2 linked regions of the Pelorhabdus rhamnosifermentans genome follow. The main gene of each other region encodes a partner of the protein of the gene in region 2 in a complex. Links are inferred from orthologs where the notes say so. Each region holds a gene or a part of one and is shown on either strand. Other genes may lie near its edges.

The links.
Region 1: the proteins of smc (region 2) and Ga0466249_RS10305 are in contact, whole or in part, in a crystal structure (PDB 3ZGX), measured with the Bacillus subtilis proteins. The link is inferred for Pelorhabdus rhamnosifermentans from one-to-one orthologs.

The regions. Positions count from the first base shown.
Region 1 is NZ_JAHGVE010000007.1:130,185-134,231, reverse strand. Bases 1,325-4,047 are described here. They hold Ga0466249_RS10305 (segregation and condensation protein A), read right to left. Parts: upstream 3,177-4,047; coding sequence 2,472-3,176; downstream 1,325-2,471. Other genes in these bases: trpS (tryptophan--tRNA ligase), read right to left, coding at 3,181-4,047; scpB (SMC-Scp complex subunit ScpB), read right to left, coding at 1,940-2,467; Ga0466249_RS10315 (DUF2953 domain-containing protein), read right to left, coding at 1,325-1,855. In the rest of the region: Ga0466249_RS10330 (D-alanyl-D-alanine carboxypeptidase family protein), read right to left, coding at 1-359; Ga0466249_RS10325 (rubrerythrin family protein), read left to right, coding at 494-682; ytfJ (GerW family sporulation protein), read right to left, coding at 754-1,197; more of Ga0466249_RS10315, read right to left, coding at 1,190-1,324. UniProt on the Bacillus subtilis protein: Participates in chromosomal partition during cell division. May act via the formation of a condensin-like complex containing Smc and ScpB that pull DNA away from mid-cell into both cell halves.
Region 2 is NZ_JAHGVE010000008.1:60,589-66,072, reverse strand. Bases 1-4,161 are described here. They hold smc (chromosome segregation protein SMC), read right to left. Parts: upstream 3,795-4,161; coding sequence 201-3,794; downstream 1-200. Other genes in these bases: Ga0466249_RS11325 (stage V sporulation protein S), read right to left, coding at 3,866-4,126; ftsY (signal recognition particle-docking protein FtsY), read right to left, coding at 1-187. Outside these bases: Ga0466249_RS11320 (elongator complex protein 3), read right to left, coding at 4,219-5,274; rnc (ribonuclease III), read right to left, coding at 5,350-5,484. UniProt on the Bacillus subtilis protein: Required for chromosome condensation and partitioning.

The DNA.
Region 1 (4,047 bases), on a different replicon or contig from region 2:
GCAACTGTGGCATCGTTACCTGAAACAAGCATAATGCCATACAGCATATCAAGCATGGATAGAGATTCGCCCTCTGTCAACCATAAGGAGGATCCTTCTGTTGTCGATGCGGCTTTGCTTGCTGTTACTACATCATTCATATTACCCATTTCCAGCGCAGTAATAAGAGTCATAATCTTTGTTGTGCTCGCTGGATAACGTCTATCATTGGCATTCTTTTCATATAATACTTTTCCTGTAGCTGCTTCAATCACAATAGCTGATTTTGCTGTTACATCGAGCGGTGCTGTAGCACCCATCGCCGCTGGCGTTACTATAAATAAAACCGCAGCAATAAAAGTTATCGCTTTTGATCTCATTGTTCAAATCCTTTCTCTTAGCAACAGTGTCATACTTTCATATTATAACTACATTTTGCAAAAACGTCAAAAATTTCTTGTCATCATACATGTTTAGAAGTGACAACGGAAATAATAATAAGGGAGGTGAAAAAATGGAAACATTAGATGTTAAAACAGCTCTTCGAACGACATTGACACAAAAACAAGAACTTGTACGAGACTATCAAACTTACGCCAAGCAGATAACAGACCATAGTGTTTCTGAAATGTACCGTGATTTTGCTGAACAAGAAGGTTATGCCGCAGCAGACATTAAAGAACAGCTAGATAAACTCAAATAGCTTCTAGAACATTCTATGTGTAAGGCCGCACAATTATGTGCGGCCTTATGTTTTTGATTACTGGAATCTCTTCACTTATACGACTCAAATTCACTGTCATCTGCTATCGATTCATGCGAATCAGCAGAAGCAGGCTTTTTATGGCTCAACATTTCTTGTATTTTATCTAACACTTGCGGCACAAGATCGACAACACGATCGCAAAGCATTTTCCCATCGACTTGCAAAAAACGAATGCCGCTCGTAGATGAGCACACTAAAAAACCTACTGGTTTTACACTCACACCAGCACCACTGCCGCCGCCAAATGAATGAAGTGCGTCGCTTTGCAGCTTTTCTTCCGGCTCATAATCACCACCACCTGCAGCAAAACCAAAAGTTACTCTGGAAATCGGAATAATCACCGTACCATCCACCGTTTCAACAGCATCACCCACAATGGTATTCACATCAACCATTTCCTTGATACTCTCCATTGCTGTTTTCATTAATCCTTGAATTGGATGTTCAGCCACCTATCGTAACCCCCTTCTTTACATTTTTCACAATAAATAAAAAAGCATTCATAACATTACCCAGTTTAAAACTGAATATACACTGAAATTCTGTTTTAAACTCCGGTTGCCTAAAAGTAGGGCTGACTTGAATCGCCGGACAAACGGCAAAACGAACATTTTTCATGAGCTGAGATAATAAACAGGCCTTGACACTCCAAAGCAGCCCACTTGCAATTCCAGTCATAGCCGCATCAGATGTACTAAACTGCGTCTTCCAATAAAATTTTTCACAACAGAAAGCTGTCATAAATGACTGTACGACGTGCCGGTAATAATAAAAAAGACGATGCGTTTTACGGAGCCCCGCTAAACCTAAACGAGGATGACGGATAAGACGTCTAAAAAAATGTCTTGATGACTTTCTTTCGACTTTTATAAATTGCCTACTATCCGCTTTTTTCATGCTTGCTTCACGCTTCAACCACTCTTTTTGCACCCATTGAATGACGGATAAGGTGCGTTGATAAAAAAACAACTTTCCTTTACTGTAAATAGTCACTGTCAATTTGTCATTAGCATCCTGCCAGTGATAATCGAAAGCAATATAAAAGGTCGTGCAAGACGCAGCAATCACGACACTAACAAACAAGCCAAGGAAAGCAAGGAATAAGATCATGCCAACACCTCGCTACTTATTGCCTAGTATATCCAAAATATGTCTAATTATACAAAAGCAGCATGCCAAAAGGCATGCTGCTTTTTAAGTCTGTGACTCTATGACAAATTGAGAAACGTCTGGTAGATCCTGGATGGTATTTAAACCAAAACACTGTAAAAATTCTTCTGTCGTCCCATATAAGATCGGTCTTCCTGCTGTTTCCTTCCGTCCCATTTCCTTCACTAGTCGACGTTCAACAAGCTGATTGACAATTTTATCGACATTTACACCACGGATCTGTTCAATTTCCTGGCGAGTTACAGGTTGGCGAAAAGCAATAATGGATAGTGTTTCCATCGCCGCCGTAGTAAGCTTTGCATCTTGAACACAGCCCAGTTGGTCAATAACATCTGAAAACTGAGCTTTCGTACACAACTGATAGCCGCCAGCCACTTCAACAATGGTCAACCCTCTCTGAACAGGTTCCATGGCAGCGCGCATTTGTGTAATCAATTGCAAAATATTTTCTTCATCAACACAAAGAATTTCAGCAAGCTTATTCGCCGGAACAGGATCACCACTAGCAAATAAGAGTGCCTCAAGGGGTCCCTTCAGATGATCATAGAACACGTTCTTACTCCTTTGCCATGAGATATATTGGCCCAAAAGGCTCCTGTTGCTCAATAACAAGCCGTTTTAAACGAAGTAGCTCCAGAATGGCTAAGAAAGCCGCCACAACTTCCTGCTTACTGCCAGACCGAATAAAAGTTGACGTAAATTCAATTTTTCCCTGATTATGCGCCAATAGATGAACAATATCAAGAATCTTATCTTTCACATCGACTTCATCGCGATTGACCAGAGTAAACTTATCTACCTTACTTTCCCATACAGCTAAAAAAGCTTGTATCAATTGATCGGCGTTAAGGCCTTTCAGCAATGGATAGCGAACAGGAAATTCCTGCGGATCACGGGTATGAAAAAGTTCACGCACTTGACTCATTTCTTGCAAAACAGCAGTGATTTGTTTAAATCGGCGATATTCAATCAGTCGATTCACAAGTTCAAGCCTCGGGTCTTCCTCTTCTTCATTTTCCTCAATCCGCGGCGGCTTTGGAAGCAACATGCGCGATTTTATTTGTAGCAGCGTCGCAGCCATGAGGAGAAACTCACTGGCTATATCCATATTAAATTCATTCCAGGCCTCAATATAAGTTAAATATTGCTGCGTAATATCGGCAATGGGGATATCGTAAATATCAATCTGGTTTTTTTCGATTAAGTGCATTAAAAGCGCCAGTGGACCTTCGAAAACTTCCAATCTGACCTTATAACTCATCGGCTCAGCTCAAATGCATGGCATCGCGAACTTCTTCCATTGTTGCAGATGCAACCTTTCTCGCTCGTTCTGCACCAAAGGCAAGAATGTCTCTGACTTTTTGCGGTGAACTTTCAAATGTTTGCCGCCGTGCATGAACCTCAGACAAAGCTGTCACAAGATTTTCGGCTAACCTTTTTTTACAGTCAACGCAACCGATTTCAGCCTGACGACACTTCTGTTCAATTTCCGACAACTCACTTTTCGAGAAAAACTGATGAAATTTATAGGCTGTACATACTTCAGGATGTCCGGGGTCCGTCCGTTTCACGCGCTGAGGATCCGTTACCATTAACTTGACTCTAGACCGAATTTCATCAGGTGTAGCAGAAAAGCTAATATCATTGCCATAGGATTTACTCATTTTTCTACCATCAATACCAGGCAAAATAGACGCCTTCGTGAGACTGGCCTCAGGCTCTGGGAAAATAGGACGATAGAGATAATTAAACCTCCGAACAATCTCACGACTAAGCTCTAAATGGGGAAGTTGATCCTCTCCCACAGGAACGGTATCGGCCTTATAAAGAATAATGTCTGCTGTCATAAGCTCAGGATAACCCAAGAAGCCATAAGTATTCAGGTCTTTACCTTGCAGACTTACCTGCTGAATTTTATCCTTATAAATAGGAACGCGCTCAAGCCAGGAAAGAGGGGTCATCATGGAGAGTAGTAAATGTAGCTCTGCATGCTCCTTCACATGGGATTGAATGAAAACAACATTTTTTTCGGGGTCCAAACCGGCGCTTAACCAGTCTAACGCCATATTATAAATGTTTTCTGGCAACTTACTCGTATCTTCATAAGAAGAAGTCAATGCATGTAAGTCTAC
Region 2 (5,484 bases):
GACGGACCTTATCCATCAGAATCATCGTTGTTTTTATACCTACATCAGCCGAAATGAGCACAGCTTCTAACTCTTCCAGAAATTCTTCATCAATTTGTGCATAACCTGTAATCAGTTGATCAATTTTATTTGTAAAATTCTTGCGTGTCTTGTCTAGACCTGTTTTCAATTTATCAAAAAAGCCCATCTGTAACTCCCCTTTAGCCTACTTGCTTAGCAAATTTAACGGATAGAAGTTTGGAAACACCTGATTCTTCCATGGTAATACCATGAAGGACATCGGCAATTTCCATCGTTCCCTTTCGATGCGTAACAACAATAAATTGCGTATTTTCCGCATATTCTTTTAAAAATTCACTAAACCTCGTGACATTCGCTTCATCGAGAGCCGCATCAATTTCATCAACCATGCAAAATGGCGCGGGTCGATAACTTAAGAAACTAAATAGTAATGCAATGACTGTTAATGATCGCTCCCCACCCGAAAACAGTGATAAATACTGCTGTTTTTTGCCTGGCGGCTGAACAATAATATCAATGCCTGTATCAAGCAGTTCATGAGGTGAAGTTAAAACAAGCTTAGCTTGTCCACCCCCAAATAGCTTGGTAAATATTTGATGAAAATAATCATTAATTTTATCAAACGCTTGTTTAAATTGCTTACTCATAGTCTGATCCATTTCCTGAACAATGGACACTAAGTACTTCTTGGCTTCAATTAAATCGTCAACTTGCTGCATCAAAAAATCATACCGTTCTTTGAGGCGCGTAAATTCTTCAATGGCCCCGGCATTAATAGGCCCGAGTTCGGCTATTTGACGCTCTAGACGTTTACCTACTGCAAGAAGTTCGTCAATCGGACGCTCCTGATAATAGGACTGTGCTGTCTCACGCGTCAGTTGGAACTGCGATTCTAGCTGTGTATTGCAGGCAGCAACTTCGGCATCATATTTCGTTATAAGCAGTTCTCGTTCGTGACTACGTCCTTGTACTTCTTGTAATTGCTTGTGGATGGCCTTGGCATCCTTATCACACGCCGCAACAGCACTTAAAGCAACTAATTTTTGCTGCTCAAATTGCCGCAGTTTTAATTCTTGTTCCTGCTTTTCTGCTGCAAGACGTTTTTTCAGTTCTGAAATTCTAAGTAATTCAGTGGCTGTTTCATCAAGACAGACTTGCGCCTTATCCTGCTGCTTCATTAATAAATCGAGTTGATTTTCTGTTTCACGTAAGTTCGCTTCATATAGCCTACGATTCTGTCCCACAGATTGAAGCTGTTGTGTCAAGGCAGACATTGCTATTCTTAGTCCTGTCACTTGTTCCGTAATGGATGCCAAACTTGCTTGCTGAATTTTATTTTTTTCCTGCCAAGCCGTAACAGTCTGCTTGCGCTCATCATCCTCTTGTTCCAGGCGGCTAACTGTTTGCTGCACAAGAACGAGATCAGCACCTAACTGTTTCACTTGCTCTTCACGAAGCTGTTTTTCTGTCATTAAATTTTTGACAGACTGACGAATGCGCTGAATGTCTTGTAAAGTCTGTTGATTTTGTACAAGTCGTTGTGCCTGACTGACTTCGTTTTCCTGAAGAACTGCTTGGCAAAGAACCAGTTTCTCGTCAAACTGCTTAAGCTGCTCACAAGCAGCCTGACTCTGCTGCTGCTGATCCAAAACAACTTGGCGTTGTGATTCAATTTCGCTATCCAGTCGATTAATTTCACTTTGGCGTCCGATGAAGCTATTTTCCCGTCGCTGTGAACTCCCGCCTGTTAAAGAACCGCCGGGACTCACCAGTTCCCCCTCCAAAGTCACCATACGCAAAGAATAACGATACTTTTTGGCAATAACCAAGGCATGATCAAGTGTATCAACAATGAGGGTTCGCCCCAATACATGCGCCATAGCTAAAGCATAAGCCTTATCATAAGTAACAAGCTCACTGGCAAAACCAAGCACCCCTTGCTCCTGTGCTGACGATCGTTCCGCATCGCGCCTGGAATAGGACTGTACCGTATCGAGCGGCAAAAAAGTGACTCGCCCAAAATGATTTTTCTTTAAATAGTGAATAGCCGCCTGAGCCGTCTGGGCATGATCCGTAATTAAGTGCTGAGCCGCACCACCCAGGGCAATTTCAATGGCTGTAACAAGGTGAGGCGGAACTTGAATAAGCTCCGCTACCGCCCCAAAAACCTGAGAGCGCCAAGGCGCATCACTTTTTAAAATGCTCTTAATCCCCTTGCCAAAACCATCATAATCCTGCTGCATATGAACAAGTAACTTCTTGCGTGTCAACCTGTCATTTAAACGAAGTTGAAGCTGTGTCTCCTGCTGTTTTAAGCGTCCTAATTCTTGTTCCAATTCTTTTTTACTCGTTAATAATAAAACGTGCTGTTCCTTTTCAGCAAGCTGCTGAGCTTTTAACTGAGCAAGGTCTGCTGTTTTCTCTTGATAGAAAATTTCTAATTTTTCCAGCTGTTGCTGTTCTTTTGCCACCTCAACTGACTGACTTTCTTTCTGTCCGTCCAGACCATGCAGCTCTTTTTCAAGCTCACGACATCGATTACGCTGTGAAACAAGTTCTTGCATACAATCAAAAATTTGTTCTTTCCCTGTTTCAATTTGCTTCGTCAACTGAGCTTGAGCGTCCTCAGCATTCTTTTGCTGCCCTTCAAGCAAAACCAGTTTGTCCTGTAAAGATTGTTGCTCCTGCAGCTTGATCTCATATTCTGCATAGGATCGCTTACTTTTATCCCGATTTTCAGCCGTCTTATCAACTAGAGACGTCCGATCAGCAACTAACCTTTCTAGTTCCCGACGGTTTTGGCTCTGACGTTCATCAAGAATACCGACTGTCGCCTCGTGTTTTGTAAGCTCTTCTTCAATCTGCTTAAGCTGCAAAGATACATTACGACAAGCTTCATCCGCCTTAGCCAACTCACTCGTTTGCTTGTCCCGCTCTGTATCAGCAACAGCCAATTTGGAACTAAATATAACCTCCTGCTCCGCAAATTGCTGGTAATCGCTGCGCGCCCCGACAAGGATTTGTTCTGCTTTGGTGAGTCGCTGTAAGAGTTGACTGACCTGACAAGCGAGCCATTCATCATGAAGCTCATTGTACTGCTTTGTCTTGACAGCACTGTCTTTGAGCGGACCCAATTGGCCTTCAATTTCACTAGTAATATCTTCAAGACGCGTCACATTACTATCTGTCTCCTCAATTTTGCGTACAGAGTCCCGCTTACGTTGTTTGTATTTCATAATACCTGCTGCTTCTTCAAAAATCAGGCGACGTTCTTCCGGCTTTGCATTTAAAATTTCGTCAATTTTATTTTGGCCGATAACCATCATGGAATCACGCCCCACACCTGTATCAGCAAAAAGTTCATGAATATCTTTCAAACGGCAAGGACTTTTATTAATAAAAAACTCGCTGTCACCCGACCGAAAAATGCGTCGTGTAATAACTACTTCAGCAAAATCAACAGGTAGAAGTCCATCACTGTTATCAAAATACAGCGAAACTTCCGCCAGCCCCAGAGCCCGTCTTGCCGAACTACCGGAAAAAATAATGTCTTCGCTTTTTGCCCCACGGAGGCTCTTCATGCTTTGTTCACCCAAAGCCCAGCGGATAGCATCAGCCACATTGCTTTTACCACTACCATTCGGTCCGACAATAGCAGTCACACCTGCCCCAAGTTCAAGGACCGTTTTCTCAGCAAAAGACTTAAAACCATAAGCCTCTAATTTGTGTAACTGCAAAAGAATCACTAACACCTTTCTAGTATAAATTTTCATGTTCAATTATTTATTCCCTATAATAAAAGAAAAACCTGCTTGCTCACGCAAACAGGTTTCCAGAGATTGTTTTACCGCGGTTCAACAATAAAACGAATCGCTGTGCGTTCCTCACCATCAATCATAATTTCGGCAAAAGCGGGAATCGCCACTAAATCGATTCCATTCGGTGCGACAAAACCGCGAGCAATAGCAATGGCCTTGATTGCTTGGTTAACCGCCCCTGCACCTACTGCTTGAACTTCAGCTGTACCTTTTTCACGTAAAACAGCAGCGAGTGCGCCTGCAACAGATTTGGGATTTGATTGTGCCGATACTTTCAGTATATCCATTACTTAACCTCCTTTGAATTCAGGGCTTTGCAAAGGCTTCTACACTAAAGTTATTCAGCACTTTTCCTAAAAATTCCTTCTTTTGCATATTTTTAACTGGAAAATTTATTTATTTTTTTTATGACATATTTCGTACTTTTATACTCTACAAGCAACTCATCTTGCTTGACTAAATCAGACATCACCGTAACACAGGCATCTGGATAATTCTTAGCCCATAAGCAAATATTGCCATTTTTTTGTCCCCGCACTTTTGACAATTGTCTTGCTGCACAATGAATTGTGACGGTTCCACAGGGATTGACTTGCTCCAGCCACGCATCCACACCTTGCCGATACAAATAAGCCTCAACAAGTTCACCAAAGGCCGGATGATAAGGACCTGCAAGCACGACAGAGGTTTTATCAAGCTCCGTCGTCGCTTGCAACCCCGTACGAATGACAGTAATATGATGATTCTCGAAAAGAGTTCGCAGCAAAGCCGTTTGCTCCACCGCTTGCTCCAATGTAAGCGGCTGATAGTGTTGACTCCGATAGAGATCAGCAAGCGGCGTATCTTCTAATACAATGACAGGATAAATTCGAACAAAATCAGGCGCCAAATCAATCGTGCCAATAGCCGTTTGTACAAGAGACAATAAGGTTTCACAAGGTAAGCCAGGCATGAGCTGAATTCCTACCTGAAAGCCTTGTTCTTTAAGCTGCCTGACAGCCAAGCGAACCTGCTCAGCCGTATGTCCGCGCCCAGCCAATTTTAACACATCATTATCAAGGGACTGTACACCTAGTTCCACAGTGGCTACGCCGTTTGATTGAAGCAACGCTAAAATAGCTGGTGTAATACAATCGGGTCGTGTTGAAACACGAATCGTTGCAATTTTTCCGGCGGCAAGCGCCTGTTTTGCTGGTTCTAATAAACGTGCTTGCTCTGTTAAAGACAAAGCCGTAAAACTGCCGCCATAGAAAGCTACCTCAATATGCCGTGATACGAAATCGAAACGTGATAACCACTCATCTATCACGCTTCGAACATACTCGGGGGTTACCACCTGTTCTTGACCGGTAATCTCATGCTGATTGCAAAATATGCATTGATGAGGACAACCATAATGAGGGATAAAGATAGGAATAATAGTATTTTTTTTCAAACAACACTCCCAACCTTTCGTGTGCATTAAGAAAGACGACCCCATGGCCGCCTTTCGTGTACGTAGCTATCCAGTTTATTCACAAATTACGTTCAGCGTCATTAATGCAAGTTTAGCTGCCTGCTGTTCGGCCTCTTTTTTACTTTTGCCAATACCAATGCCAAGCTCCTGATCATTCAAATGAACACTAATTTTAAACACCTTATCATG